One region of the Hydrogenophaga sp. PAMC20947 genome, then DNA from elsewhere that is predicted to be linked to it. Evidence: predicted binding sites of a transcription regulator. Region 1 holds the regulator's gene; each other region holds the start of a gene.
What was found. Region 1 encodes FNR, which switches genes on or off when oxygen is low (the NO sensors DNR and NnrR bind a similar motif). Its sites were predicted from a motif close to TTGATNNNNATCAA; they were not measured.
Positions count from the first base shown of each region.

Region 2: a site for FNR is predicted at 3,149-3,162, ahead of E5678_RS21315 (DUF3079 domain-containing protein). Genes of this name have one in related genera too.
Region 3: a site for FNR is predicted at 6,124-6,137, ahead of E5678_RS19840 (hemerythrin domain-containing protein). Genes of this name have one in related genera too.

Region 1 is NZ_CP039252.1:679,563-689,523, reverse strand. It holds gene E5678_RS03175 (DMT family transporter) at 1-243, shown strand, start outside; gene E5678_RS03170 (sulfite exporter TauE/SafE family protein) at 250-921, opposite strand; gene hemN (oxygen-independent coproporphyrinogen III oxidase) at 976-2,379, opposite strand; gene fnr (fumarate/nitrate reduction transcriptional regulator Fnr) at 2,537-3,256, shown strand; gene E5678_RS22560 (hypothetical protein) at 3,337-3,636, opposite strand; gene E5678_RS03150 (FixH family protein) at 3,684-3,971, opposite strand; gene ccoG (cytochrome c oxidase accessory protein CcoG) at 4,006-5,379, opposite strand; gene ccoP (cytochrome-c oxidase, cbb3-type subunit III) at 5,535-6,449, opposite strand; gene E5678_RS03135 (cbb3-type cytochrome c oxidase subunit 3) at 6,476-6,613, opposite strand; gene ccoO (cytochrome-c oxidase, cbb3-type subunit II) at 6,625-7,314, opposite strand; gene ccoN (cytochrome-c oxidase, cbb3-type subunit I) at 7,326-8,771, opposite strand; gene ccoS (cbb3-type cytochrome oxidase assembly protein CcoS) at 8,840-8,977, opposite strand; gene E5678_RS03115 (cation-translocating P-type ATPase) at 9,039-9,961, opposite strand, start outside.
Region 2 is NZ_CP039252.1:4,666,476-4,676,436, forward strand. It holds gene E5678_RS21300 (CBS domain-containing protein) at 62-658, shown strand; gene E5678_RS21305 (enoyl-CoA hydratase-related protein) at 708-1,553, opposite strand; gene E5678_RS21310 (DNA polymerase IV) at 1,516-2,826, opposite strand; gene E5678_RS21315 (DUF3079 domain-containing protein) at 2,853-3,092, opposite strand; gene E5678_RS21320 (anti-sigma factor) at 3,209-3,745, opposite strand; gene E5678_RS21325 (alpha-hydroxy acid oxidase) at 3,779-4,930, opposite strand; gene E5678_RS21330 (bifunctional aminoglycoside phosphotransferase/ATP-binding protein) at 5,037-6,608, opposite strand; gene E5678_RS21335 (ATP-binding protein) at 6,710-8,101, opposite strand; gene E5678_RS21340 (CHASE3 domain-containing protein) at 8,108-9,559, opposite strand; gene E5678_RS21345 (response regulator) at 9,564-9,941, opposite strand.
Region 3 is NZ_CP039252.1:4,344,654-4,354,614, forward strand. It holds gene E5678_RS19815 (mechanosensitive ion channel family protein) at 1-396, opposite strand, end outside; gene E5678_RS19820 (AMP nucleosidase) at 421-1,908, opposite strand; gene E5678_RS19825 (DUF4010 domain-containing protein) at 1,959-3,260, shown strand; gene gorA (glutathione-disulfide reductase) at 3,301-4,707, opposite strand; gene E5678_RS19835 (SDR family NAD(P)-dependent oxidoreductase) at 4,762-5,499, shown strand; gene E5678_RS19840 (hemerythrin domain-containing protein) at 5,524-6,066, opposite strand; gene E5678_RS19845 (hypothetical protein) at 6,318-7,958, opposite strand; gene E5678_RS19850 (3-hydroxybutyryl-CoA dehydrogenase) at 8,093-8,944, opposite strand; gene E5678_RS19855 (choline dehydrogenase) at 9,152-9,961, shown strand, end outside.

The DNA.
Region 1 (9,961 bases):
TACGGTCTGGCCGCGAGCATGTGGACCGTGTGGCTCTGGATGACGGGACTCAAGGTCGTGCCGGCGTCTCGCGCAGGGGTGTTCACCGTGATGCTGCCCTTGAGCGCGGCCGCCATCGGCGTGCTCTTCATGGGCGAGCAACTCACCACCATGCAACTGCTTGCGTTTGGCATTGCCCTGTTTGGTCTGGTGCTGGCAACCTTGCCTGGCCGCAAGCCAACCGGGGTCGGCCCTCTCATCTGATCGCGACTACAGGCAAAACAGCCCCGTCGGATTGGTCAGACCCATCCAGAGCGCCCATCCCGAGGTTGCGGCCAATGCCAGGCCCGCCAGGCGAATCGCCCAAGAGCCCGACGCTGCGCCGCGCAAGCGCAACAAAAGCCACGGCGCCGCTGTCAACGAAACCGATGTGCCGAGGCAAAAAAGCGCCATGATGAGGGCGCCTTCCCAAGCATTGGCTGACAGTGACGCCACCAGCAGTGCCGAATAAAGCAAGCCGCAGGGCATGAGTGCCCATGCACCGCCCAAGATGAAGGGCGCTTTCCCCCCCAAACGGTTCAAGGCGGGTCGCGCCTTGCGCCACACGCCCTGCCCCAGGGTTTCAATCCACGCGGGTTGGCGCGCCCGCCAGATCAGGACAACACCCAGCAAAAACGCGGCGGCATGGAACATGGTCCACAAAGGACGGATGGTGATGGTTTGCGTGCCCAACAGGGCCAGCCCTTGCACGGTTCCGGCCGCGAAAGCCCCCAGCAGGGCATAGCCGACCATGCGGCTCAGCTGAAAAGACCACAAGGCCCTGGTGCTGTGCACCCCAGCCGCACGCCCGATGCCCGCACAGGCAGCACCGCACATGGCCACACAATGCGGCCCGCCCACCAAACCCATGAACAGGGCCGTCACGGCCATTGATGTTTGCATGGCCCTACTCTACCCATTGCGCAGTGGCCGCAGAGGCTGAAACGACAAACCCACTCAAATGATCTTGGAAAAACGGGCCCGGTCCAGATCGACCTGGAGGTTTTTGTCGAACACCATGGCAATGGCCCGCACCAGATACCAGCCAGCGGCGGTGACCTTCACACTGCTGTCGTGAACCTCGACCAGTCCATGGGCCTGCATGTCGGCCAGCACTTCGAGCTCTCGCGCAAAGTACGCCTTGACCTTGATGAGGTGTCCGAGCTCAATCGACTCGAAGTCGAGTTCTCCCTGGCACATGATGGACATGATCACCGCCCGGCGCAGCAGATCGTCACGGGACAAGGCCAGCCCGCGCACGATGGGCAGTCGACCCTGATTCAGGGCGTCGTAGTACTCGTCCAGCGTTTTGGCATTTTGGCTGTAGGTGGCACCGATGCGCCCGATGGCCGAAACGCCGAGGGCGATCAGATCGCAATCGGGCTGTGTGCTGTACCCCTGAAAATTGCGGTGCAAGCGCCCTTGGCGTTTGGCCACGGCCAGCGCGTCGGTGGGCAGCGCGAAGTGGTCCATACCCACATACACATAGCCGCCCTCGATCAGCGCATCAAGTGAAGCGGACAACATCGACAGTTTGTCACCGGGGCTGGGAAGCTCAGCGGCCACGATGCGCCGCTGGGGTTTGAAACGGGTCGGGAGATGCGCATAGGCGTACAGCGCAATGCGATCAGGGCGCAACTCGTTGATCTGGATCAGCGTGCGCGCGAACGACTCGGGGGTTTGCAAAGGCAAGCCGTAAATGAGATCCACGTTGATCGACTCGAAGCCGATTTTTCGGGCCGCGGCCACCAGCGCAAACACCTGCTCAGCGGGCTGCACACGGTGCACCGCCTTCTGAACCGCCGGATCAAAATCCTGCACCCCGAAGCTGAGCCGGTTGAACCCGAGGCGCGCCAGCGTTTGCAGGCGCTGATCGGTCACCGTGCGCGGATCAACTTCGATCGAGTATTCCCCTCCTGGTACCAGGGTGAAATTGCGGCGGATCATGGTCATCAGGTCTTCCAGCTCCTCGTCGGAGAGGAAGGTTGGGGTGCCGCCACCCAGGTGCAGCTGCGAAACGTTGTGCCCTTTGCCGAAGTGCTCAACCTGCAGCTCCACCTCTCGGGACAGGTAGCGAAGGTACTCGGCCGCGCGCTCGTGGTGTTTGGTGATGACCTTGTTGCAGGCGCAGTAATAACAGACCGACTCGCAGAACGGAATGTGCACATACAGGCTCAAGGGCAACGCCATGGAACCTGCCCGGCGTTGTTCCAGCGCCTGGATGTAATCCGCCTCACCAAAAGCCTCTATAAAGCGGTCGGCTGTGGGGTAAGAGGTGTAACGGGGACCTGGGATATCGAACCGCTTTAGCAGTTCGTCGGGGATCGTGTGGCTCACTGACTTTTCTCCAATACTGAGCATTGAATGTGCCCCAAGACGCCAGGGCGCCCTTTGATCTTTGTCAAGCCTAGGTATGCCCCGAAAAGCTGCCCGCAAGAGAAATCCAGTGTTTCCCGGCGTTTATGGCCTGATGCACTGGCGGTGCTGTAAAGTCCCCAGTGATTACCCGGGGAAAAATATGGACGTTCAAAGCATCAAAGTCGCCTGCTCAAACTGCAATCTCCGTGAGCTGTGCCTGCCTATGGGCCTGAATCCAGAGGAGATGGACAAGATGGACAACGTCATCTCTTCTCGCCGCCGCATCAAGCGCGGCACGGCCTTGTTCAGCACGGGTGAAAAATTCACATCCCTGTACGCCGTGCGTTCTGGCTTTTTCAAGACTTGTGTGACCACGGCGGATGGGCGCGACCAGGTGACGGGTTTTCAGATGACGGGGGAAATTCTCGGGCTGGACGGCATCGTGAACGACCTTCATTCCTGCGACGCGGTTGCCCTGGAAGACGCTGAAGTTTGCGTGATGCCTTTTGACCAGATCGAAGAGCTCTCGCGCGAATTCACCACCCTGCAGCATCACATGCACAAAATCATGAGCCGCGAGATTGTGCGCGACCATGGCGTGATGCTGCTGCTGGGCAGCATGCGTGCGGAAGAGCGGCTCGCAGCCTTCCTGCTCAATTTGGTGCAGCGCTTGCACGCGCGCGGGTTCTCACAGTCCGAACTGATCCTGCGCATGACACGCGAGGAGATCGGCAGCTATCTGGGCATGAAGCTGGAAACCGTGAGCCGAACCTTTTCGAAGTTTGTTGAAGATGGCATCATTGAGGTCAAGCAGCGCTACGTTCACATCAAGGACACCGACGGATTGCGGCGCATTGTGAATCCGCAGACCTGCGGATAAAGCACCGAATCGAACCGCTCCGCCAAAAAGAAAAGCCCCCTGCAGAATTTCCCGCAGGGGGCATTTTTTTATCGAGAAGATCAAGCTCGATCACAGGTAGCATTCTTCGCACATTCACGCGGGCGATCCTGCTCAGGGACCGGGCAACGGTTGACCTCAAACGGCGACATCGCCAACAAAGTTGTCAAGGCGCTGGAGAGCATCGTAGCCATCCAAAAGATGAAAAATGCCCCTGTGTAGATGGCTTCACGCGAAAGGCTGAGGCTTTGTCCTTGCCAATGCATCTCGCTGGGATCCACAAAGGCAAAGACCAACATCTCCAACACCGCGGCCATCAAAAAAGCGGGCCACATGATCCACATCCAACGCTTTGCCTTCATGGGTCACTCTCCTGTATTGCTGTCAGAGCAATGTCTGTGCAGCGTATTCAATTTGCGGGCGGTGCGACCTGGGTGGTGGCGTGATTGCGCGCCTGGCCAGCGGGCATCATGTTGAACAAAGCCGCCTCGCGCGCTTTGCCCTCAAGGGCATGGGCCGCTTTCAGGTCGCGTTCATAGTCGTTCTTGTTCAGGACCGGATCTTGGTACTTCACCGCAATCACAGCCGTTGCAATGGCTGCGATCACAACCACCACCGGGCCACCCACCACCATCCACATGTGGGGAACACTCCACCAAGCAACGGGAGGCACAGGATCGGTTGAGTTCGAGGTCATGGGGTTCTCCTGGACATAGGACATAGGTTGCATTTCAACGGGGCACAAGGAAGGCCGCCTTTTCGGAGACTTGAGACACATCCTTGCCGGTAGAGCGGACATCAAAATGGATGGTGTGCGACCCCGTTTTTGCCGAGTTCGGTGGAATCTGAACCCGCAGCACGGCGGATCGAACCTCGGTGGGCAACACTGTGATTTCGGACTCGGACGCAATCGTTACGCCGTCCAAACCAGAAACCGTGATCACATAGGTCTGAGGCGACTCCGTGGCATTCATGACCTGCAGGCGGAACACGTTTTCAATGCGCCCTTGATCCACCATGCGTGCCAGCGCACCGCGATCCCTGATCACGTCGACTTTCAATGGCGTGCGCAAATACAGGCTCACCATCACGGCTGCGGTGATCGCCATCAGGATAGCTGTGTAGACCAACACCCGAGGGCGCAGGCCGCGTTTGATCATTTGGGCGGTAGACCACCCATTGGCCATGCCGTTCTGTGTGGAGTATTTGATCAGCCCCTTGGCATAACCCACCTTCTCCATCACCTCGTCACACACGTCAATGCAGGCGCCGCAGCCGATGCACTCGTATTGCAGGCCATTGCGAATGTCGATACCCGTGGGGCAGACCTGAACGCACAAAGTGCAATCGACGCAAGAGCCGAGGTTGAGCGCTTTGGGGTCGGCCTTCTTGGACCGCGGCCCACGGGGCTCTCCACGCGCCTCGTCGTAGGTGACGATCATGGTGTCTTTGTCGAACATCGCACTTTGGAAGCGCGCATAGGGGCACATGTACTTGCAGACCTGCTCGCGCATGAAACCCGCGTTGCCATAGGTCGCAAAGCCGTAGAAAAACACCCAGAAGATTTGCCAAGGGCCCAGCGACGCCGCAAGAGACAACGCCGCGAGCTCCTGAATGGGGGTGAAATACCCAACAAAGGTAAACCCTGTCCACAAGGCAAACGAGATCCACAAAGCGTGTTTAAGCCACTTCTTGCCGAGCTTTTCACCCGAGAATGCGGCCTTGTCCAGCCGCAAGCGCGCCGAACGATCGCCTTCAACCTTTTTCTCTATCCAGAGAAAAATCTCGGTGTAAACGGTCTGGGGGCAGGCGTAGCCGCACCACAAGCGCCCGGCCACCGCCGTAAACAAAAACAGCGCCAGTGCAGAGATCACCAGAAGACCCGTCAGGTAAATGAAGTCCTGCGGGTAAAGCACCAAGCCACCGATGAAAAATCGGCGCGCTTCCAAGTCAAACAAGACGGCCTGGCGACCATTCCACTGCAGCCAGGGCAAACCGTAAAAAACAATCTGCGTCAGCCAGACCGTTGCCCAACGCCAGTTCGAAAACAGGCCTTTGACCGATCGCGGATAAATTTTCTTGCTTGACGCATACAACGACACCATCACTTCGTCATCGGGCGGAATGCCCTTTGGCGTGTCGCTGGGGGTGTTGCTGACCGGCGCAAGAGGGCTGGAAGCAGCGTCTGGCGTAGTAGAGCTCACAAAATCCCTGACTTAAAAATACCACGAGGCCCCGAAAGGCCTCGTCAAGAAAACGCTCAGTTGGCAGCGACAGACTTGTTGGACATGCCCCAGACGTAGGACGCCAGGACATTGATCTGCTCTTCATTCAACAAGGCCGCCTGTGCAGGCATGGCATTGGTGAAGCCTTTGTTGACCGCCGAAATAATGGCCTCTTCCCCCCAGCCATGCAACCAGACACCATCGCTCAGGTTGGGGGCACCAATGGCCGCCATACCTTTGCCGTCCTGTCCATGACACGCGGCACAAGCCGCGAATTTCAACTTGCCCTGAGAGGCACGAATGCTGTCATGCGGGCTGCCTGAAAGGCTCAGCACATAGTTCGCCACATTGCGGACGTCATCAGCGTTACCAACAGCGGCGGCCATGGGAGGCATCACGCCGGTACGGCCCTGGGTGATGGTGGTTTTGATGTACGCGTGATCGCCAGCGCCGAGCCAGTCGCCATCGGTCAGGTTAGGAAAAGCCTTGGCTCCGCGAGCATCAGAACCGTGGCACTGCGCGCAATAGTTCATGAACAAACGCTCACCGATAGCCATGGCCTGGGAATCCCCGGCCATTTGTTCTGGGGTCATGCCATCGAACTTCGCATAGATCGGTGCGATCGCAGCTTCAACCTTCTTGACTTCCGCCGCGTGTTGACCGGCAGAAGACCAGCCCAGCAAGCCCTGGTAGCGCCCAAACGTGGGGTAAAGGGCACCATACACAAAGGCAAAAATCACCGTGATGATGAACAAGTAGACCCACCACCTTGGCAGAGGGTTGTTCATTTCACGCAAATCACCATCCCACACGTGGCCCGTGGTGTTGTCAGCCGCTGAAACCACCTTGGTGGTGCCACTGATCCACAGCAATACCGCGCAAGCGATGATGCTCAGGGTGACCAAGCCGATCACGTAGTAGTTCCAGAATTCGCTCGTAAAGTCGCTCATGATGTTTCTCTTGTTCGTAGCGGGTTTTATTCGTCCTGGAAAGGCAGCTGCGCTGCCTCGTCAAAATCCGCCTGGTTGCGACGGGACCAAGCCCAGGCAACAATGCCCACGAAGGTCAGCAAACTGACGACGGTTATCGCGCTGCGCAGATCGTTGATGTCCATGATGCAACTCCTTATTGGGGTTTGGCTTCAACCGCAGGCGTTGCCGCCGCCTCAGTGGCCGCAGCCATAGACGCAGCCGATCGAGCCGTACCGAGCATCTGGAGATAGGCGATCACGGCGTCCATCTCCGTCTTGCCCTTGACTTCAGCAACCGCGTTGGCGATTTCTTCGTCGGTGTAGGGCGCGCCCAGCTTGCGCAAGACCTCCATACGGCCTGGAGAGTCTTCCGCATTGACCATTTTCTTGTCCAGCCAGCTGTAGGCCGGCATGTTGGACTCGGGCACCAGATCACGCGGGTTGTTCAGGTGAATGCGGTGCCATTCATCGCTGTAACGGCCACCCACTCGGGCAAGGTCAGGTCCCGTGCGCTTGGAACCCCATTGGAATGGTCGGTCGTACACGAACTCACCAGCCACAGAATATGGGCCATAACGCAGCGTCTCGGCCTGGAAGGGGCGGATCATCTGCGAGTGGCAGTTGTAGCAACCTTCGCTCACATAGACATCCCGGCCAGCCAGCTGCAACGCCGTGTAGGGTTTCACACCTGGCAGCGGCTCGGTCGTGGACTTCTGGAAGAACAGGGGAACAATTTCCACCAGACCACCAATCGAGACCACGATGGTGATCAGCACGATCATCAGGAAGTTGTTGGTTTCAATGCGCTCGTGCGTGAAACCTTTGGGTTTTGCTTGGTTTGCCATTTTTATTGTCCTCAAGCGTGCGCAGGATTGAGAGCAGGGATGCGCACTTCTTCAATCCGACCCTGGCCGATTGTTTTCAGCACATTCCACAACATGATGCACATGCCGCTCAGGAACAGCAGACCACCCAACAAACGGATCACATAGAAGGGGAAAGTCGCCTTCACGGATTCAACGAAGGTGTAGGTGAGACTGCCGTCGGGGTTGACCGAGCGCCACATCAAACCCTGCATCACTCCCGCGATCCACATCGAAGCAATGTAGAGCACGATACCGATGGTCGCCACCCAGAAGTGGATTTCGATGGCGGGGACCGAATACATCTTCTTCTGGCCAAAGAGGCGCGGAATCATGTAGTACATGGAACCCATGGTCACCAGACCCACCCAGCCCAGGGCACCAGAATGCACGTGGCCAATGGTCCAGTCGGTGTAATGGGACAGCGCGTTGACGGTCTTGATCGACATCATCGGGCCTTCGAAGGTGGACATGCCATAGAACGACAGCGACACGATCAGGAAGCGCAGGATGGGATCGTCACGCAGTTTGTGCCAGGCGCCCGAGAGGGTCATGATGCCGTTGATCATGCCGCCCCAGCTGGGAGCCAACAAGATGAGCGAAAAGACCATGCCAACCGACTGGGTCCAGTCGGGCAAAGCGGTGTAATGCAGATGGTGAGGACCTGCCCACATGTAGGTGAAGATCAGCGCCCAAAAGTGCACGATCGACAGGCGATAGGAATAAACGGGACGCTCGGCCTGCTTGGGGATGAAGTAATACATCATGCCCAGGAAGCCAGCGGTCAGGAAGAAGCCCACCGCGTTGTGGCCGTACCACCATTGCACCATCGCATCTTGCACACCGGCATACATGGAGTATGAGTGGGTCAAGCTGGTTGGCCACTGGAGGTTATTAAAAATGTGCAACAGCGCGATGGCAATGATGAACGCACCGTAGAACCAGTTGGCCACATAAATATGGCGAACCTTGCGCGCGCTGATGGTGCCAAAAAACACGATGGCATAGGCGATCCAGACCACGGCGATCAAGACATCAATCGGCCAGATCATCTCGGCGTATTCGCGGCTCTCCGTCAGGCCCAGGGGGTACGTGATCACCACCGAAATGATGATCGCCTGCCAGCCCCAAAAGGTGAACCCGGCCAGCTTGTCAAAGATCAGACGTGTTTGACAGGTGCGCTGAACCACGTAATAGCTGGTCGCGATCAAACCCGACCCGCCGAACGCAAAAATCACCGCACTGGTGTGCAAGGGGCGGATGCGACCATAAGCCAACCACTCGATGCCCTGCGTCATGTCAGGCCAAGCCAGTTGAGCGGCAATGAACACGCCCACCAGCATGCCGACCACACCCCAGATGATGGTCGTGACGGCAAATTGCCTGACCACTTTATCGTTATAGACCGCCGCCTGGCTGGTCTTTGCTGTCACGGACATACAGAACTCCTCACAAATGTCACTACTGAGAGTGTGATTATTGACAACCGCTATCGCCTTGACTTAAATCAATCGTCACGAAGAATGCGCTCGCCTTCGCGCTCGATGTTGTCAAATTGACCCGCCTGCAGGGCCCACCAGAACATAGCGATGATGCAAAACACGAGCAACACCGACACAGGGATCAGCAAGTACAAGATATCCATGAGGCACCTCTAAGCACGGCCGCAAACGGACGTATTGTCAATGAATAAGCACTGGCGGATATTATGCGACTGCGCCCTGGATCGCCGGGGTATCCGACCCAGTCACCCCGCCATAGGCCGTCAGTCGCAAGGCATTCGCGATCACCAGCAATGAACTGCCCGCCATGCCCAAGCCGGCCAGCCAGGGCGGCATCCAGCCCACCAGGGCCATGGGGATGCTCACAGCGTTGTACAGCGCGGCCCAAGCCAGGTTTTGTTTGACAATGCGCAAGGTCGCCCTCGCCTGCTGCACGGTCAGGGCCACATCCATCAACCGCCCGCCCTGGATCACGCAATCGGACTGCGCCTGTGCCAGAGGTGCGCCATGGCCCAAGGCAAACGAGGTGTCGGCGCGGGCCAGGACAGGCCCATCGTTCAAGCCATCGCCCACCATCGCCAGGCGCCAGCCGCGCGCCTGCAAATCGCTCACTTCGGCGAGCTTTTGCTCCGGCGAGGCTCCCGCGATCACATGATCCACGCCCACCGCCTGTCCCACCCATTGGGCAGCGGCATCACGGTCCCCCGAGAGCAACCAGGTCTCAAGCCCCAACGCCTTGAGCGCCTGGACCGCCTGCTGAGCGTCTTCCCGCAAACTTTCCCGGAGTTCAAATGAAGCCAGCCAGCCGTCTTGATCCGCAAGGTACACGCTGGCTTCGGTGTCAGCATCCAGCACCGATCCCTGAAGCCCACAGAATGCGGCCGATCCCAGCTTGATCCAACGGCCGTCGACCCGCTCGCCCTGCATACCCTGGCCTGCCAATTCCACCACTTGCGTCAACTCGGCAGCGCCAGCGCGGTCGGGCGAGCCATCGCTGTCGGCAGCCACCAAAGCGCGGGAAACCGGGTGGAGCGAGCCACGCGCCAGCGCGGCAGCGAGCGCCAGGCCCTCTTCGGATCGCACGCCCTCACGGGTCTTCACCCGGTCGAGTTCCAGGCGGTCGTGGG
Region 2 (9,961 bases), 860 kb from region 1:
TGACGTGTTGAATGGATGGTCAGAACCGTTTCCATAGACTTGCCAACCACCGGAGTAACCCATGCAATCGACCACCTTGACCACCTTCCGTTTTCCCGAAGGCACCCACATTGCCCGGGCACAGCCCGCGGCAGGCCAACCGGTCACGCTGGAATCCCCTGCGCGTGCGGTGATGACCGATCTGACCCATGTGCGCGCGGCCACCATCAGCCCCGACACGCCCTTGGTGCAGGCACGCCAGACCATGATTCATCAAGGCGTTCGCCTGCTGTTTGTGGTGAGCCAGATGCCCGATGTGGAAGGCCTGATCACGAGCACCGATCTTGAGGGCGAGCGTCCGATGCAGGTGTTGTCTCGCCGCGGCGTGAAACACGGCGATCTGGTGGTGTCTGACGTCATGTCGCCACTGACCGCCCTGGACGCCATCGATCTGGCTGATCTGGCGCACGCCAATGTGGGCAAGGTTGTGGCCACGCTCCAGCACCTGGGTCGGCGCCACTTGCTCGTGATCGAAAAGGCGCGCGACCTGGAAGGCGCTCCGCGGGTTCGGGGCGTGATTTCGCTGGCGCAGGTGGAGCGGCAGCTGGGCCACCCCATTCCACTGGTGGAAATGGCTCACAACTTCGCCGAACTCAGCGCCTCGCTTTCAGCGGTCTGAGTTTTGCCGCTGCCAGCCGAGTGCCCCGCGTGAGGCGGGGCGGCTGGTGTCAGCCCATTTCCTTGAACGACGACAGCGAAGACAGCGCCGGGAATTGCGCTGCGCGCTTTTCTTTCATGGCGGTGATGGCCTCGATCACATGGCGGTTGCTCCAGATGCCCGCTTGCAGCCAGCCCATCTGGCGCAGGCTGTCTTCGGTGGAGTGGTCGCGGGTGTAGTCGATGGCCTGCTTGGTGCCCCAGATGGCGATGGGGGGCTTGCTGGCGATTTCCTTGGCGCACTGCAGCGCGGCAGCCACCATGGCTTCGGCGGTGTCAAACACCTCGTTGACCAGACCGTAGGCCAAGGCCTTGCTGGCGGGCAGGCGGCGCCCTGTGTAGGCCATCTCTTTCACCACGGCAATCGGGACCAGCTTGGGCAGGCGCTGCAGCGTGCCCACGTCGGCCACCATGCCGATGTTGATTTCCTGGATGCAGAAGAAGGCGTCGGCCGTGGCGTAGCGGATACACGCCGCCGTGACCATGTCCACGGCGCCGCCAATGCAGCCGCCCTGAATCGCGCAGATCACCGGAATGCGCAGGGTCTCAATCTTGGTGAACGTGGCTTGCATGTCGCCCAGCGTGTCAAAAATGGCCGCACGGCCTTCGGGGCTTTTGTCGTCCATCTGGATGGCGCCGGAGAAGGTTTCCAGGGCCATGCCGGCCGAGAAATGCTTGCCGGTGCTGCTGATCACCAGGGCGCGGGCCGTGCCCTCGCGGTGGATCTGCGTGAGGATTTCATCGAGCTCGCGCCAGAAGGTGGGGTGCATGGTGTTGAGCACCTCGGGGCGGTTCAACACGAGGTGGGCCACGTGGTCGTCAGTCGAGCTCAGGGAAAAGCAGGTCGGTGTAGTCATCGGAGGGTCTCTCTCTAGCGGTTCGGGCAGGGGTTGTTTCTTGTTCACTGTAGCCCGGCCCCTGGGCTTCTTCTGTCCCGGGTTTGACGAGTTTGCCCACACGCACGCCCAGCAGGCGGATGCGCCGTGTGAGGTCCACGCGCTTGAGGCACAGGCCGGCTTGGCGGCGGATCGTGGCGGCGTCGGCTGTGAAGCTGTCGATGGTGGTGTCGCGTGTCACGCTTTGGAAGTTGTCGTAGCGCAGCTTGATGCCAATGGTCTTGCCGGCGTAGCCCTTGCGTTGCAAATCGGCCGCCACCTGCTCGCACAACCGGGTGAAGACCGCGCCCAGCTCGGCGCGGTCGCGCACGGCGTGCAGATCGCGCTCGAAGGTCGTCTCGCGGCTCATGCTCACCGGCTCACTGCTGGTCACCACCGGGCGCTCGTCGCGGCCCCAGCTCACCTCGTGCAGCCACGCCCCGTAGCTTTTGCCGAAGGTGTTGATCAGCCATCCCCGCTCCCTGGCGGCCAGATCGCCAATGGTGTGAAGCCCGTGTTTTTGCAGCTTTTCGTCCGCCTTGGGCCCCACGCCATTGACCTTGCGGCAAGGCAGCGGCCAGATCAGGGTCTGCAGATCGTCCAGGGTGACGATGCTGATGCCGTTGGGTTTCTTGAATTCGCTGGCCATCTTGGCGATCAGCTTGTTGGGCGCCACGCCCAGGGAGCAGGTGAGGCCCGTGGCCTCAAAGATGCACTTCTGGATCAGCCGGGCCAGCACCCGCCCGCCTTCGCGCTGCCCGCCGGGCACATCGGTGAAATCGATGTAGACCTCATCAATGCCCCGGTCCTCCATCAAGGGAGCGATGTCGGTGATGGTGGCCTTGAACAGGCGCGAAATGCGCCGCACCTCGTCAAAGTCCACCGGCAGCAGAATCGCCTGGGGGCACAGCTTGGCGGCTTTCATGAGGCCCATGGCCGAACCCACGCCGAACTGCCTGGCCGCATAGGTCGCCGTGGTGGCCACGCCGCGGCCGGTGTAGCCCGCCAGGAGCGGGAAAAAGTCGACGGGAATGCGGTCGAGCGAACCGGGCCCCCAGTCCCGATCGGGATAGGCCTCGCGCAGCTGCGCCAATACATCGTCTTCCTTGCGCCGCCCGCCGCCAATCACCACCGGCAAGCCTTTGAGCTGCGGATAACGCAGCAGCTCCACCGACGCAAAAAAGGCGTCCATGTCCAGATGGGCGATGCGGCGGGGCCGCGATGACAGTGGGAGGGAGCTCACCCTGGAAAGCATAGCGCGCACGGCGCATCCGTGTCGCTTCAGGGGTGCACGCAGGATGCGGCGGTTGTTGGCCCGCTTTCGGGCGCTTCTGAAGCAGCAGGGGTGGTTTCTGAGGAAAACCCCAGAACATCGACCCAGTCCGGCCCCAGCGTTTCCTCAGGGTGTTGGGTGCGGTCCGAGCCATTGCCGCAGAGCATGTCGCCGGCTTTGCAATAGCGGTCACACCCCCAGCAGTTGCGCTCGGGATGGGACGGGTGGATGGGGAACCGTTTGCTCATGGTGTGAAGGGGCCAAAACCCATCACATCAGTTTGGCCCTTTTGTGAGGCTGCGCATTGATCTGCCTCAAAAACAGGGCCGTTGTGCGGGGCCTGCGCTCCCAGGTCGAGCGAACCTTACTGCGCCTTGCGCACCAGCCAGCCCTTGAACAACCAGGGCAGCCTGGGGCCATTGCTGGCCGACACGCCGCCCCTTTCTTCGGCGCTGATGCCCAGTTCGTTCACACCTTGCAGTGCTTCAGGCGCGATGGGCATTTCCAGGGTTTTGTATTTGCTGGTGATCACGCCCAGTGAGCGGGGTTCGGCGCCTTCTTTGAGGGCCCAGATCTGCATGCTGTCTTCACGGCCTTCTTTCACCTCGTTGAGGCGCTGGATCAGCATGCTGCCTTGCTGGGGCGTCACCGTGATCAGCATGGCCGGGCGCTGCTGTTCATCGAGCAGCACGGAAATATCGCGCACCTGCGGCACTTCGGTCAGGCGCGTTTGCAGGTGCTGGATCTGATCGCGCAGCTGAAACAGCATGCTGGTACCCGCCGCCAGGCCCAGCATCACGACGAGCGCGAGGAAGACGGCCAGGGCGCGCCACCAGGTGCTGACGCGCTTGAAAAATGGGGCGGATGCGTTCTCGGAAGTGCGGGTATCGGTGTCGGGCATGCGGGGTGAATGGCTGGTCAATGTGAGATCGCGTTATCGCGGGTAGGTACCGGGTAGGAGTATGCCTTTGTCGACATGCTGCAAGTTGGTGTGACCGCAAAACGCCATGGTCACGTCCAGCTCCTTGTGGATGATCTGCAGCGCTTTCAACACGCCTTCTTCGCCCATGGCGCCCAGGCCGTAGACCATGGCGCGGCCGATCATGGTGCCGCGAGCGCCCAGCGCCCAGGCCTTGAGCACATCTTGGCCGCTGCGGATGCCGCCGTCCATCCAGACTTCGATCTGATCGCCCACGGCCGCAACGATGGCGGGCAGTGCTTCGATGCTGGAGGGCGCGCCGTCGAGCTGGCGGCCACCGTGGTTGCTGACCACGATGGCATCCGCCCCGCTGGCCACGGCCAGCTTGGCATCTTCTACATCCATGATGCCTTTGAGGATGAGCTTGCCGCCCCATTGCTGCTTGACCCATTCAACATCGGCCCACGACAGGGTCGGGTCGAACTGTTCGTTGGTCCAGGAGGCGAGCGAACTCATGTCGCTGACGCCTTTCACGTGCCCCACGAGGTTGCGGAACGTGTGGCGCTTGGTGCCCATCATGCCCAGTACCCAGCGCGGTTTGGTCGCGATGTTGAGGATGTTGCCCAGGCTCGGAATGACCGAGGCGCGCATCTTGTTCTTCAGGTCCTTGTGGCGCTGGCCGATCACCTGCAGGTCGAGCGTGAGCACCAGGGCGCTGCATTTGGCGACCTTGCAACGGTTGATCATGCGGGCCATGGCTTCGCGGTCGCGCATCATGTAGAGCTGAAACCAGAAGGGTGCCGTGGTGTGGGCCGCGATGTCTTCGATGGAGCAGATGCTCATGGTGGACAGCGTGAACGGAATGCCAAAGGTCTCGGCGGCCTTGGCGGCTTTGATTTCGCCATCGGCGCTTTGCATGCCGGTCAACCCCACAGGGGCGATGCACACGGGCATCTTGACGTCCTGCCCCACCATTTTCGTCGCGGTCGAGCGGTTCTCCATGTTCACCGCCACGCGTTGGCGCAGCTTGATTTTCTGGAAGTCTTCCGAGTTGGCGCGGTAGGTGCTTTCGGTCCACGAGCCCGAGTCGGCGTAGTCGTAGAACATGCGTGGCACGCGCTTTTCGGCGAGTACACGCAGGTCTTCGATGGTGGTGATCACGGGCATGGGATGGTCTCCGGAAGTGGTTCTTTGTGGGCTCGATGGTAGCGAGCCCCCACCCAATTGGCTTGTGAAAGCAGCTTTTCGGGTTTGAAATTTCTTCGGTGCGGTGTCAGTTGAGCGTAGGCAAGCACGCTGCGCGCTCGGTTTCGGTCAACGGCTCCAGCCAGCCCAGCTGCTGTTCCAGTACGGCTACCGTGGCCTCGGAGGCGTCGTGGCCCTGCGCCTGCCGTGCCGTGATCCGCGCGCGCAGCACGTCAATCGGGGCGCTCGGCGCCAGGATGTGAAACGGGCATTGGGCGGCCTGGGCCAGGGCGGCAAAAGCCTGGCGCTCCGCGACGCGAAGAAAGGCAGCGTCGATCAGCACACTCCAGCCGTCATGGATCAGGTTGCGAGCGCGCGCGAGCAGTGAAGCATAGGTATCACCATGGGACTGGGCGCTGTAGAGGCCTGCGTTCATCTCCGATCCGGTGGGGGCGAGTGCGTTCATGCCATGCAGGCGTTTGCGTTCCACATCGGAGCGCAGGCGGATGGCGCGTCCGCTGGCCTCGGCTTGCAGCCAGCGGCCAGACGCCCAGGTTTTGCCGCTGCCCGAGAGGCCGTGGGTGATGATCAACTGCGGTGGGGGCGGGCGGCTGATGTCCCTCGCCAGTTCCAGGTAGCGCCGCGCTTGCACCAGGCTGGCGTCGGCCTCGGGCGACCGCCCCTCGCCGCCCAGCTGGCCCAGGCGAATCGCAGCGATCTTGGCGCGCACCCCCGCGCGGTAGCTGGCGAAAAAGCCCCACACAGCGGGCGCGGACACATCGCCACTGGCGTCCAGCCACTCACTCAAAAGCAGGTTGGCCAGGCCAGGTTGTTGTTGGTGGAGCAGGTCCATCCAGGCAAAGGCCATGTCGTTGGCCACATCGATCCAGCGCAGTTCGTCGTTGAACTCGATGCCGTCAAAAGGCAAGACTTCGCCATCGATCAACACCAGGTTGGCCAGATGCAGGTCGCCGTGGCCTTCGCGCACCCGGTCTTTTTGCCGTCGCCGGGACAGCAGGGGTTCGATGGAGCCAAAGCTTTCGTCGGTCCAGTCGCGCAGCTGGCGAACCAGGGCGGCATCGGTCTCGCTGGGGAGCGAGGCAGCGAGTGTCTGGAAATTGTCGCGTGGCCAGCGCATGGCCGCGGCCGGGTGCCCCCAGCGCTTGGCCGGGTCCGCCACCGCGGCCCTGGTCTGAAACGCCGCCATGCGCCGAGCCAGCGAACGGATGTGATCGGGTGTGAGCGCTCCGCGCTCACACAAGTGGTCCAGCCGCTGGGATTCGTCAAATCGCCGCATCTGCACCGCGAATTCGAAAGCCTGGTCTTCGCCTTCGCCCTGGGTGCCGAGGCTCCCCCAGCGCGGCTGATCGGGTGTGCCGAACAGGGGCAACACGCCAAGGTACAGCTGCGTGGCGGGGCGGTCGTGCGTCTGGAACCGCCGGTTGACCCGGACTTCGGTCTCGCAAGCGCGGCGCCGGGCGTTGAGCGTGCTGAAATCCATGAACGGAAAGTGCACTGGCTTTTTGATCTTGTAGGCGAATTCGCCGGCCAGCAGCACCCAGGCACCGTGGGTTTCAATCACCGAGACGTTGCCCACGGGGTGGGCGTACCGGTCAGCCGACAGCAGGGCCTGGATCAGGGGGGGCAAAGAATCGACCATGAGGCTCACTGTACGTGAGATGTGGGCGGGGGGTTGGCCCACACCTGCCGGATCGCTTGCCACGGCGCTCGGTTGACCGGCCCAGGCGGTGGGACGCACATTCAACTGCGGGCGGTGTCGGGCGGTGCCTTGCGCGTGTCCTGCACCGGCAAGGTGGCTTCGATGGTGGTGCCCTGGCCTGGCGCGCTCTTCAAGTTCAGGCGGCCACCGTGGGACTCCACGCGAACACGCATGCCGACAAGGCCGTGGCGGCCATGGGTTACTTGCTGCGGTTGAAAACCGCGTCCATCGTCGTGCACCCGCAGGGTCACCGACCCCCCGGCTTGTTTGAGCTGCACCTCGATCCGACTGCAATGGGCGTATTTGCCGGCGTTGGTCAGAGACTCCTGTGCGATGCGGTAGAGGGTGAGCTCGGCAGCATTTTCGACATTCACGGGTTGCAGATCGGCATGCACGGGTCTGCTCAGGGCCGCAGACATGTCGCGGCACAAGATATCCAGTGCCGGGACCAGTCCCAATTGCTCCAGCGACGACGGCCGCAAATTCTCGATGATGCGGCGTTTGAGGGCGATGCCTTCGTTGAGACGTGCTTCGATCGAGGCCATGCGCTCCGTGGCCTTGTCGGGCATGTCGGGCAGGCGGCGCAGGCGGGCGAAGTCGAGCTTCATGGCGGTGAGCAACCCGCCCATTTCATCGTGCAGTTCCCGAGCGATGTGGGCGCGTTCGTCTTCGCGGGCGTGCACCAGGTGGGTGGCCATCTCCGTCAGCTCGGCCGTGCGCTCCTTGACCCGGTCGGCCAGCAGCAACTGCTCTTTGGCCAGTTGCTCATCGCCCAGGCGCAACTGGCGCCGGAACATGAACATGCTCAACACGGCGGCGAGGGCCAGCAGGTGAACGGCAAAGCGGCTCATGGACAAGGCGTTGTAGAGCGAAAAGCGCGCACCCTGCTGGATGCCCGCTGCGCTCTCCAGTACGCTGGCGAACGCTTCGCGCAAGCGGTCCCGCCGTTCCCTGTTTGTGCTGCTCACGGCGGCCGTCAGCGCCGCTTCGGTATCGCCCCGGGCCACCAGCATCACCCATTCATCCGTGCTGCGAATGTGTTCATTGACCAGTTGTTCGACCGCCTCGACAGAGACCTGGCCCTGGGGGTCGACTTTGCTCACCAGGTCGAAGGCCTTTTGTTTCACTGCCTGCATGCGCTCCACCGTGGCGCGGTATTCCACGGCCTCGTCGGGTGAGCCCGAAAGGATGTATGAGCGGGCATACAAGCCGGCATCGGTGAGCAGTTGCAGGGTTTCGGCCGCCTGGACGCGGGCGTCGGTCAGGGCGATGCCTGTGTTGAGCGTGCCGAAGGAATGCTGGAAGGTGCTCTCGTTGACCGCCATGGTGGTCACCCCCAGCGCGAGCACCACCGGCATCAGGTAGCGGCCCCGGGCCACGGCTTCGAAGGAATGGCGAAAGGAGCTGCCTCGTTGAGAGGTGGGGAGCGTCATGGTGGGTCAGTCTGTCGTGGATGACAGCGGTACGCTGGCACGGATGGTCGTGCCTTGGCTGGCCGACGAGGACACGCTGAATTGGCCGCCGGCCAATTCCAGTCGGTATTGCAATTGCTTCAAGCCGTGGCCTTTGGGTGAATCGCCTGGCGCCGCACCGCTGCGCGCAGTCAGTTGCCGGGTGTCAAAGCCAATGCCATTGTCGTGGACTTCAATGCTGGCCTGGCCTTGACGCCCGCTCAGCCGGAGCGTGACCTGCGTGGCGCCGGAGTACTGCTCGATGTTGCGCAGGCTTTCCTGCACCACCCGGAACAGCGCGTTGCGCCCGGCTTCGTCTGCGTCGACCTGTTCGAAGTCGATCTGCACTTCGGCGGCGTGGCGCTCGCGAAAATCGGCGGCCAGAATTTCCAGCGCGGTGCGCAGGCCGAGGTTGTGCAGCGCAGGGGGCATCAACTCTTCCATCATGCGGCGTTTGATGCCGATGCCGGAATCGATTTCGGTCGCGAGGTGTTGCAAGCGTTCTTGCATCGCCGGGCTCAGGGGTTCGGCGGCGCGCCGCAGCCGGGTGACGTCAAGCTTGGCCGCTGTCAGGGTGGCGCCCAGCTCATCGTGCAATGACCGCGCAAGGCGACCGCGCTCGCCCTCGCGCAGCGTTTGCAGGTGCAGGTTGAGAGCCGCCAGCTCCTGGGTGCGCTGGGCCACGTTGTGCTCCAGGCGATCGTGTTCTTCGGCGATGGCGTCGGTGTGCTCTTCGTGCGCGCGCTGCAAGGCTGCACTCTTGCGCAGGAAAAAAACCAGCCAGAGCACCGCCATCAAGGTGGTGAAGTGAACGGCCAGGCGGCCCCATTGCAAGGATTGCTCGATGGTCTGCTGTTCCTGGTCGGCGGCTGTGGTGGCTTCCTCAATGAGCGTGCGCACCGAATGCCGCACCGACTGCATGCGTTCCCAGCCCAGGTCAGACATCAGCAGCCCGCGCCAGGCGGCTTCGTCGCCATCGCGGTACCAGCGCAATGAAAGCCTCAGCTCGGTCAACTTGGTCTCCGCACTGATGCCCACCGAAGCCACCAGTGCCTGAAAGGCAGGGCTCTCGGCGTACATCGCATTGAGCTGCTTCAAAGCGGTGTCCACATCGTGGTCGGCGTCTGTGAAGGGGCGCAGGTACGACTCACGCCCCGTGAGCAAAAAACCGCGCTGGGCGGTCTCTGCATCGATGAGGCGTCGCAGCAGGGTCTCCGCTGCGATCCGCGCCGTATCGCGCTTTTGCATGGTCGACAGCGAACTGCTGGCGCGTTGGTAGGACCACTCCAGGGAAACCACCAGGGTGAGGGCCAAGGCCACCGAGAGCAAGGCCACAAGAAAAGGGCGCCAGGCGAGCAGCAGCGCCGGTGAGGGGGGCGACTTGGCCCTGCTTGGCGGCGGCTCGATCAGCTGCGCCTGATCCGATTCAAGGGTGTGCATGCGGTCAGGCCTTGGCCAGTTTGTCGCAGTATTCAATCAACTCTTCCAGCTCACTGGACTTGTCAAAGACCTGGTCGGCGCCCAGCTCCGTGCAGCGGCGACGCATGTCAGGCGTGGCGTAGTTGGTGAGCACCACGCGCCGGGCCGGCATGTCCAGGTCGCGCGCATATTTCAAGACGCCGAGCCCGCTGCCGGAGGTGAGGAAAATGTCAATGATCACGAGGTCCAGTTCGGGCGCGCGGGTGATCAGCTCCTGAATCGCCTCTTTTTCGTTGCCCACCGCACTCACCACGCGCAAATCCGACAGCTCTTCCAGAGTGGCGATGAGGTTGTTGAGGATCACAGGGTTGTCCTCGACGATGAGCGCGCGCAGGGTGGTCATGGGCAGTGCGGCCGAGGGGG
Region 3 (9,961 bases), 1.2 Mb from region 1:
AAACTCCTGGCCGGCTTCGCGACCTCGCTCAATGGTGGACAGGGTCAGCTGCTGGAAAAAGTGCCAGAAAAACCATGCCACGGCCAGCACCACCGCCACGTTGCGTGCCTGAAAAACCTCTTCTGCCATGTCCAGCTCAGGCCAATGGGCTTGAAGCACCCGGGCGATCCAGGCGAGTGCCACGATGCCGATGATGAGGTGGACCGGCTTGCGGGCGGCCTGGATCAAGGCCTCGTCCCAGTGGGTATGGGTCCGTTTGGCGAGCTTTTCAAACTGGTTGAACACCAGTCGGGCCACCTGGGTGATCACGAAGGCCAGCACCACGATGGCCAGCACCATGGCCAGCCATGCCTCAATGCCGAAGGTCTGGATGAAAAATTCGCGTACCGCTTGCATATCTCAAATACCCGTCATTAGAAATTACTGGAAGGCCACTTCGGCAAAGCTGCGCAGCTTGCGGCTGTGCAGCTGCCCTGCACCGCCCCCGCGCAGAAGTTCAACAGCGCGAATGCCAATGCGCAGATGCTGGTCGACCCGCTCCCGGTAGAAATGGTTTGCCATGCCGGGCAGTTTGATCTCTCCGTGCAGCGGCTTGTCGCTCACGCAGAGCAGCGTGCCGTAGGGCACGCGAAACCGGAAACCATTGGCCGCGATGGTCGCGCTTTCCATGTCGAGTGCGACCGCGCGCGATTGCGAGAAGCGGCGTTGGGGCGTGTTGTCGGGCAGGAGCTCCCAGTTGCGGTTGTCGGTGCTGGCGACCGTGCCGGTGCGCATGATGCGCTTGAGCTCCTGCGCAGGCACGCCAGTGACATCGGCCACCGCGGCTTCCAGCGCCACCTGAATCTCGGCCAGCGCCGGGATCGGAACCCACAAAGGCAGCTCTTCGTCGAGCACATGGTCTTCCCGCACGTAGGCGTGGGCCAGCACATAGTCGCCCAACTGCTGGCTGTTGCGCAGGCCGGCGCAGTGGCCCAGCATCAGCCAGGCGTGCGGCCGCAAGACGGCGATGTGGTCGGTGATGGTTTTGGCATTGGCTGGGCCCACTCCGATGTTCACCATGGTGATGCCGCTGCGGTCCTTGCGCATCAGGTGGTAAGCCGGCATTTGTGGCAAGCGGGGGGGCGCCACCCCCAGCGCATCGATGGCCTGCGCTGGCAAACCGCTGCGGCGCATGACCAGGTTGCCGGGCTCGATGAACGCGGTGTATTCGCTGTCGGGATTGGCCATCTCGGCGCGCCCCAGCTTGATGAACTCGTCGATGTAAAACTGGTAGTTGGTGAACAGCACAAAATTCTGGAACCATTCGGGCGCGGTGCCGGTGTAGTGGCGCAAGCGCTGCAGCGAATAGTCCACCCGCGGCGCAGTGAACAGCGCCAGCGGCTGGGCTTCACCCGAGCGGGGAACGTGGGTGCCGTTGGCGATGCCGTCGTCCATGGCGGTCAGGTCGGGCAGGTCAAAGACATCGCGCATCAGGGCGCGGCGATTGGCGGTGAGCTGGCCCTCGATGTGGTCGTGCTCGGCAAAGGAAAAGTGGATTGGAATCGGTTGTGTGCTGGTGCCCACTTCCAGTTCTCCGCCATGGTTGGTGAGCAACAGCTGAAACTGGTCCAGCAAATAGTCGCTGTACAGGTCGGGCCGTGTGATCGTGGTCTCGAACCGGCCGGGGCCGGCGACAAAGCCGTAGCTCAGCCGGCCCGATCCCCGGTGCGAGACACTGTGGGTGTGCAGTCGCACAAACGGGTAGCAGGCGCGCACGCGGATTTGCTCAACGTCTGTCCCACTCACAAACTCGCGCATGGCGGCGCGCAGGTGGTCCACGCTGCGCTGGTAGATCTTCTGGACCTGCGCCAGAGCCGCCGCTGCGTCGGTGTAGAAAGCGGGCGCTGTAAAGTCAGGGGTTTTGTGCATGGGGTCTATTGTGACCAAGCCTCATGACATCCGATCACCCAAGGATATCGATGCTGAATCCGGTGTCAGCGCTCAGTCCCGTCCCCTTCAGTCTGCAGGGCGCCCTGGCCGTTCTGGTCACTGCGCTGGGCTGCGGGTTGCTGATCGGGATCGAACGGGAGCGGCGCAAGGGCATAGGCCCGGGTCGGGCGTTGGCTGGGTTGCGGAGCTTTTCGATCACCTGTGTGACCGGGGCCGTGGCGGCATTGACGCCATTTCCTGGCTTGGTCGTGACCGGCGCTGTGATGGTGGTCGCGCTGTCGGTTGTGGCCCACCTGCGCAATCGGTCGGATGATCCGGGCACCACCACCGAAATTGCACTCTTCCTGACCTATCTCATTGGTGTCCTGTGCGTCTGGAGCCTGCCGCTGGCAGCGGCCTTGGCGGTGGGCCTGACCGCCTTGCTGGCAGGTCGAGAGCCCTTGCACCGGTTTGCCCACCATTGGCTGCGCCAGGGGGAGGTTCGCGACGGCATCATCCTCGCGGCCCTGGTGTTGATGGCCCTGCCGCTGGTTCCCAACCGGCCGTTCTGGGGTCCAGTGCTCAACCCCTATGTCATCGTGCAACTGCTGGCATTGCTGCTGGCGGTTCAGTCACTGGCGCACCTGTGCCGGCGCCTGCTGCGTGCCCGGGAAGCCGTGGCATTTTCGGCTTTGGCGTCCGGCTTTGTGTCGAGCACCGCGACGATTGCCACCCTGGGGCTGGCCGCTCGTGAAGGCCGCTCCAGCCCGCGCCTGATGGCGGGCGGCGGGCTGATGTCCTGTGTGTCGACCCAGGCGCAGCTGTTGCTGGTGGCGCTGGCGGTGCAGCCCGCATGGTTGTCGGTGTTGTGGCTGCCGGCTTTGATGGGCGGGCTGATGGCGGCTGGGTGGGGCTGGTGGCTGGTGCGGGGAGCGCCGCCTGAGCCGTCGGACGGTGTGGTGTCCAGCCCCGGCGTCAAAGGGTTGCCTGGCGCCGGCGATGACCGCATGTTCAGCCTGTGGGGTGCCGCCGCGGTAGCGGCCCTGCTGGCGGGCATCCAGGTGGTGGTCCATGCGTTCGACCTTTGGCTGGGACAGGCGGGTCTCCTGGTGGGGACCCTGCTGGCGTCGATCGCCGACCTGCACGCTGCGCTGGCTGCTGTCTTTGCTTCTTCGGGCCCGGTGCTGTCCGATGGTTCGGTCTGGCCGGTCATGTTGGCGTTGTCGGTGCACGCCGGCAGCAAGAGCCTCACCGCCGGTCTGGTGGGTGGTTGGGCTTATTTGCGCTGGCTGGCGCCCGGGCTCTGGCTGCACACAGCGCTGGCTGTGGGGTTGCTGTACGGGTTGAGGTAACGCACCTCATCCGGCGGGCCTTGCCCGCCGCCGCGTCGCTTCAGCTTCGCACCGGTTCGCGCATGGTCACAAATTCTTCTGCCGCTGTCGGGTGGATGCCGATGGTGCTGTCGAAGACCGCCTTGGTGGCCCCCGCTTTCATGGCCACTGCAAAGCCCTGCACGATTTCGCCAGCGTCCGGGCCCACCATGTGCAGGCCCACCACACAGTCGGTAGCGGTGTCGACGATGAGCTTCATCAAGGTGCGTTCGCTGCTGCCGGATAGCGTGTGGCGCAAGGCCTTGAACTCGCTGCGGAACACGGTGATGGCACCGAATTCTTCCCGAGCCTTCTCCTCGCCAAATCCGACGGTGCCAATGTTGGGGTGGGTGAACACCGCGGTCGGGATGAAGTTGTAGCTCATGTCGCGCGGCGCCTTGCCGGCGGCCGGGCCAAAGAGCTGATCCACCACGACCATGGCCTCGCCCAGCGCCACCGGTGTGAGCTGAACGCGGTTGGTGACATCGCCCACGGCATAAATGTGCGGCACATTGGTCTGGTAGCTGGCGTTGACCACCACTTCGCCCTGGCCGCCCTGGGCCACCCCCACGGACTCCAGCCCCAGCCCTTTGACGTTGGGAACGCGCCCGGTGGCGTAGAGCACGGCGTCGACCGTGATCACATTGCCGCCTTCACACTCGACCTTCAAGCCTTCATCGGTTTTCTGGATGTCCACCACGTCGACATTCAAACGCAGGTCCACGCCGGACTTGATCATCTCGCCCGCCACAAAGTGGCGGACCTCGTTGTCAAAACCGCGCAGCACTTGCTCGCCGCGGTAAAGCTGGGTCACTGTCGAGCCGAGGCCATTGAAAATGGACGCAAACTCGCAGGCGATGTAGCCACCGCCCACCACGAGCAGGCGCTGAGGGAACGGCTCGAGGTCGAATACCTCATTGGAGGTGATGACGTGCTCGCGCCCCTTGAAGTGCGGTACGAAGGGCGTTCCGCCAGTGGCGATCAGGATGTTTTTTGCGGTGAAGTGCTGGTGGCCGGGGGTCCCGTCGACGTTCAGTGTGGCCAGGGTGATGGCATGCTCGCCGTCGATGCGGGCAAAGCCATTGAAAACGGTCACGCCGGAGCCGCCGAGCAGGTTGCTGTAAACACCATTGAGTCGGCTGATTTCCTGGGCGCGGTTGGCTTTCAGCGTGCCCCAGTTGAGGGTGGGCGCCGGGCCTTCCCAGCCGAACCCGGCCGATTCGTGGAAGCTCTCGGCGTAGTGCGCTGCGTAGCTGTAGAGCTTCTTCGGGATACAGCCCACGTTGACGCAGGTGCCGCCCAGGCCATCGGTGCCCAATGTTTCAGCCAGCGCCACCCGGGCGCCGCGCTGCGCGGCCATGCGCGCGGCGCGCACGCCACCGCTGCCGCCACCAATGACGAAGAGATCGAAGTCGAAAGCTGAAGCCATGTCAAAAAGTCCTTGTGTGATGGGTTGATGTTAAGCCGGTCGCACAATTGCTGCATGCAAGCTTTACAACCCCCTGCGGCCGCTCCGGGTGTCACGCTGGTCCTTGGTGCAGGCGGTGGTCTGGGTGCTGCCTTGGTGCAAGCGCTGACTTCGCGCGGTGAGACAGTGATCGCGCTGGGGCGTCAAACGCAACCGGCGCTCGACTACCGTGATGCGGCGTCTCTGGCTTGCTGCGCCCGCCATGTATCCGATCAGTTGGCCCAGCTCGGGCAACCTTTGGTGCGCGTGCTGGTCACCACTGGGTTTCTGCACGGCCGCTTGCCTGGTGGCGAGGCCGCCATGCCTGAGCGCAGCTGGGAGCAGCTGGACGCTGCCGTTTTGGGCCACAGCTTCCTGATCAATGCCATCGGTCCTGCCATGGTGATCAAGCATGTGTTGCCCTTATTGCCGCGTCATGGCCGCTGTGTGGCGGCGTTTTTGTCGGCCCGCGTGGGCAGCGTGAGCGACAACCAGCTCGGCGGGTGGTACGGTTATCGCGCGTCCAAAGCGGCGCTGAACCAGCTGGTGCACACGGCCGCCATCGAACTGAACCGGCGCAACCATTCGGCCATTTGTGTGGTCTTGCATCCCGGCACGGTGGACACCGATCTGTCCCGACCTTTCGCCAAAACCGGGTTGAAGGTTCGGGCACCCGATGTGGCGGCCGCAGAGCTTCTTGCGGTGGTCGATGGACTCACTCCGGCGCAGTCGGGGGGGTTCTGGGACCAGCATGGTGCACCCGTGCCTTGGTGAATGCCCCGGGCGGGCCGCGGCGGCTCATTCGTGAGAGTCCCTTCGCTGGCGCATGGCCTTGAACCGGCGTTGTGCCATTTCCCGGCCCATGCCGACGGCATCGCAGGCAACGAGGCGTTTTTGCGCGGCCGGATAAGCGATGGACTCCTCGAGCATGATGTGGTCCAGATACAGCGCTTCAAACACGTCCAGTGCATGTCGCAACTCCTGGATATCGAACCAGAGGTTGCCATTGGCCGCAGCGTCCAGCGACGGCGCCATCTGCAACCAGTTTTCCTCCAGCCAGCCATGGTCTTGGGTGAGCCGCTCGGCGGCGTGCACGATCTCGGCGTCCTGACTCGCCAGCATTGCCGGGAAGATGTGCTTTTCTTCGTCGAGGTGGTGTTGGCGCGCTTCAGTGTTGAAGTAGTGCAGGATCCGGCGCGCCTGTTCGCGGTTGGCCGCGTTCAACCCGCCTGATTCAATGGCGTCCACCAGCGGGGCGAGCTGGCGCAACCGCTCCAGAATTTCGCGGTGGGTGCTGTCCAGGAATTCGAACAGGGCTGGGGCCGCGCGCATTGCACTCATGATGAAAGCCTTTTGTGTTGCCAGCCTTTCATCTTAGGCAGCCCTTGCGCTGACCTTTTGATCTGGCGCAAGGGTTCGCCTCGGTCAGCCTCGCGGCCCAGCGACCTGGCTACCCACCAACGCTTTCAGCTACGGCGCAGGGCGGTACTTTCGGACGTTGGACCCGGCCATGTGGACGATCCTCACGGCCAGGCACACATTCATTCAGACACGGTCAACTTGGGCCCAGGGACGGTGCCGCCCTGGCCGGGTCATCGCAGGGGTCGAATTTTGAGCACGGCGTTGTTACGATCGGCACTCACATAGATGACGCCGTCGTCGCCGACGGCCACCCCCGTGACGTTGTATGGCGGGGGCATGCCCGGGCCACCCTCCAGCCCGATGGGCAGGTTTTCAGCCACGGTGCGGCGTTGTCCGTTGAGTGGATCGATCTCGGTCAGGCGGGCTGCCATGGGCTCGGCCACGATGAAGCTCCCCCAGGGTGTTTGAGCCAGGCCCTCGGGCAGGGCCAATTGGCTGGCGATCACGGTCTTGGTGCCTGTGGCGAGATCGACGCGGACCAGGTTGCCCGCCGCTTCGGTGAGGTACAGGTCGCCGTCCTGGCCCAGCACCATCTGCACCGGCCCTGCCAGCCCGGAGGTCACCACCTTGCGCACGTCGTGCTTGGCGCCGCTCACACGCAGCAAATTGCCTGTCGCGATTTCGATCACCAGCAAGCTCCCGTCGTCCATCGGGATGGCGTCGTAGGGGGTCTTGAAACCATGCACCATGTCCACCGTTTTCAGGGTCTTGCGGTCAATCAGTTGCACCGTGTTGGTGAACCAGGAGGTCAGCGCGATTTGTCTGGAGCCCAGGCCGACCATCGCCGGGTACTCGATGTCTGACGCCTGCATGCGGGCGATGTCGGTGACGTCACCCGTTGCGGTGTCGATGCTGCGAAAGGCAAAGGTATCGGCGATCCACAGCTTGCCATTGCCCAGCTTCATGCCGCCCGCTACAGCCAGCTTGCCCGATAGCAGGGTCTTGGTCTGGCCCGTGGTGGGGTTGACTTCGATGATGGCGTTGTCGGCCATGTTGGACACGTAGATCGTGCCCTCGGGTGAGATGGCCAGGTTGTCCAGCGCCGTGTTCAGCTGAGCCACCACCGTTTTTCGTCCGCTGGCCAGGTCCACCTTGGCGAGCTCGCCGGTGCGGGTGTCGATGGCCCACAGGTTGCCCTTGCCGTCCAGGTTGGCCGCTGCCGGCACCTTGAATTCGCTGTTGATGACCGTGATGGCACCGTCTGCGGGGTTGATGCGAACCAATTGCCCTTTGAACCACAACGGGCCGTAGAGCATGCCGTCGGGGCCCACTTCAAATCCGTTGAAGCCGCCGAGGTCTTTGGCGATCGCACGCGGTGGTTTTTGGCCGCTGGGGTCCATCTCCCACAGGGCGTCGCCGAGGAAGACCTGACTTCCGTACAGCTTGCCGGTCTTTTGATCGAAGGCCAGGGAGTTGATGCCCGGCAAGCCTTGAGCCACTACGCGGGTAGGAGCGCCGTCGTTGTCACGGATGCGCAAGACGCCCTGCAGGTAGGAGGTCCAGGCCAGCTCACCCTTCGGGCCAATGGCGATGTCATCGGCCTGGCCTTCGGGCCCGGCGATGAACACCTTGGCCTGTCCGGTCTTTCGATCAACTTCCCACAGGTTGTTGCCCACCACGCTGCCCGCCAGCAATCGTCCCTTGGCATCCACAGCCAAGCCATGGACCCCATGGAAAGCCGACGGCGCCACCAGCGTCTCGGGCGTGGCCCAGGCCGCTGGACGCATGGGTTTTTGGGGGGCCGCACACCCGCCAATGGCGAGGGTGAGGCCGATGGCTGCGGTCAGGCGCAGGAGGAGCGTCGAATGCATGGCTTGCCTTTCAGTGGGGTGAAGTCAACCTGTTTTAGACCTCCCCCCAAGGCTGCGCCGGTCTCACGGGCGACATCTGCGGGTATGTCCCTGTGCGCCCAGACACGGTTGTTCTGCCGTGCCGCAGCGGTGTGTCAGTAGGTGTACACGCCTCGGCCCGTCTTGCGTCCCAGCCAGCCAGCGGCCACCATTTCTTTCAGCAGCGGCGCAGGGCGGTACTTGCTGTCGTTGTACTCGGCTATGTAGACGTTCATCACGGCCAGGCACACGTCCAGGCCGATCATGTCGGCCAGGGCCAGGGGGCCGATGGGCTGGTTGGTGCCCAGCTTCATGCCGGCGTCGATGTCTTCAGGCGTGGCCAGGCCTTCGGCCAGCACGAAGAAGGCTTCATTGATCATGGGCACCAGGATGCGGTTGACCACAAAGCCGGGCGCGTTCTTCACCGTGATGGGTGTCTTGCCCAGGCGTTCGGCCAGCGCTTTGACCGCGTCGTGCGTGGCGTCGCTGGTTTGCAGGCCACGGATGATTTCCACCAGCGCCATCATGGGAACGGGGTTGAAGAAGTGCATGCCGATGAAGCGGTCGGCGCGCTGGGTGGCGGCAGCCAGTTTGGTGATGCTGATCGAGCTGGTGTTGGTGGCCACGATCACGTTTGCGTCGAGCAAGCTATCCAGTTGCTGCAGGATCTTGACTTTGAGCGCTTCGTTTTCGGTGGCGGCTTCGATCACCAGCTGCGCGCCTTTGAGGTCGTCGTAGTTGGTGGAGCCTTTGATCAGTGCAAGGGCCGCATCTTTGTCGGCGGCACTGATTTTTTCTTTCTTGATCAGGCGGTCCAAGCTGCTGGCCACCGTGGTCAGGCCTTTGTCAACGGCGGCCTGGCTGATGTCGACCATCACCACCTGGATGCCATTGGTGGCGCAGGCCTGGGCGATGCCGTTGCCCATGGTGCCCGAGCCGATGATGCCGACGGTCTGGATGCTGCTCATTGTCAAAACTCCTGAAAAAAATCCGAAAGAAACGGGGGTTGTGAAACCTGCGGAGACTGGGGCTGTCCCTCGCCGTCGCGCAGGCGTCGAATCTAGATGGTGGAGCCTACCGAGGTGCGCTCCCGCATGCTAAGTTGCATGTTGATTGTCGCGCACACCCTTGCTTGGGCCTGTCGCGCAACACCCCCATCACGGAGACTTTGATCCATGTACGACTACATCATCGTTGGCGGCGGCTCGGCTGGCAGTGTGCTGGCCAGCCGCCTGAGCGAAAATCCGGCGCTTCGCGTGGCCTTGCTGGAAGCGGGGCCACCCGACAGCAGTGTGCTGATCCATTGCCCTGCGGGTCTGGCCATCATGGCCAAGTACCAGCTCAATGGCTGGGACTACAACACCGTGCCCCAGCCTGGACTGAACGGGCGCCGGGGCTATCAGCCACGCGGGAAGGTGCTGGGGGGCTCGAGTTCGATCAACGCGATGATTTACGCCCGTGGCCATGTCTGGGACTACGACAATTGGGCGGCCCAGGGCAACCCGGGGTGGTCCTGGGCCGATGTGTTGCCATACTTCAAAAAAGCAGAACACAACGAGCGCGGCGCCGATGCCCTGCACGGTCAGGGCGGACCGCTCAATGTGATGGACCTGCGCAGTCCCAATCCGTTTCTGCCGGCCTATATCCAGGCGGGCCAACAAGCGGGCTACCCGCTCAACCCCGATTTCAATGGGCCAGAGCAAGAGGGCGTCGGGGCCTATCAGGTCACCCACAAGAACGGTGAGCGCTGGAGCGCAGCCAAAGGCTACCTCACGCCGCACCTGGGGCGACCCAACCTGACGGTCTTGACCGGCGCGGCAACCACCCGCATCGTGACGCAACCAGGCGAAGACGGGCGCCCTCGTGCGGTGGGGGTGGCCTACCGGGTGGAGAGCGGTCGGGGTTCGGAGCAGACGCTGCAACTCAACGCCGGTGGCGAGGTGGTGCTGAGCGCGGGTGCGTTTGGGTCGCCGCAGTTGCTGATG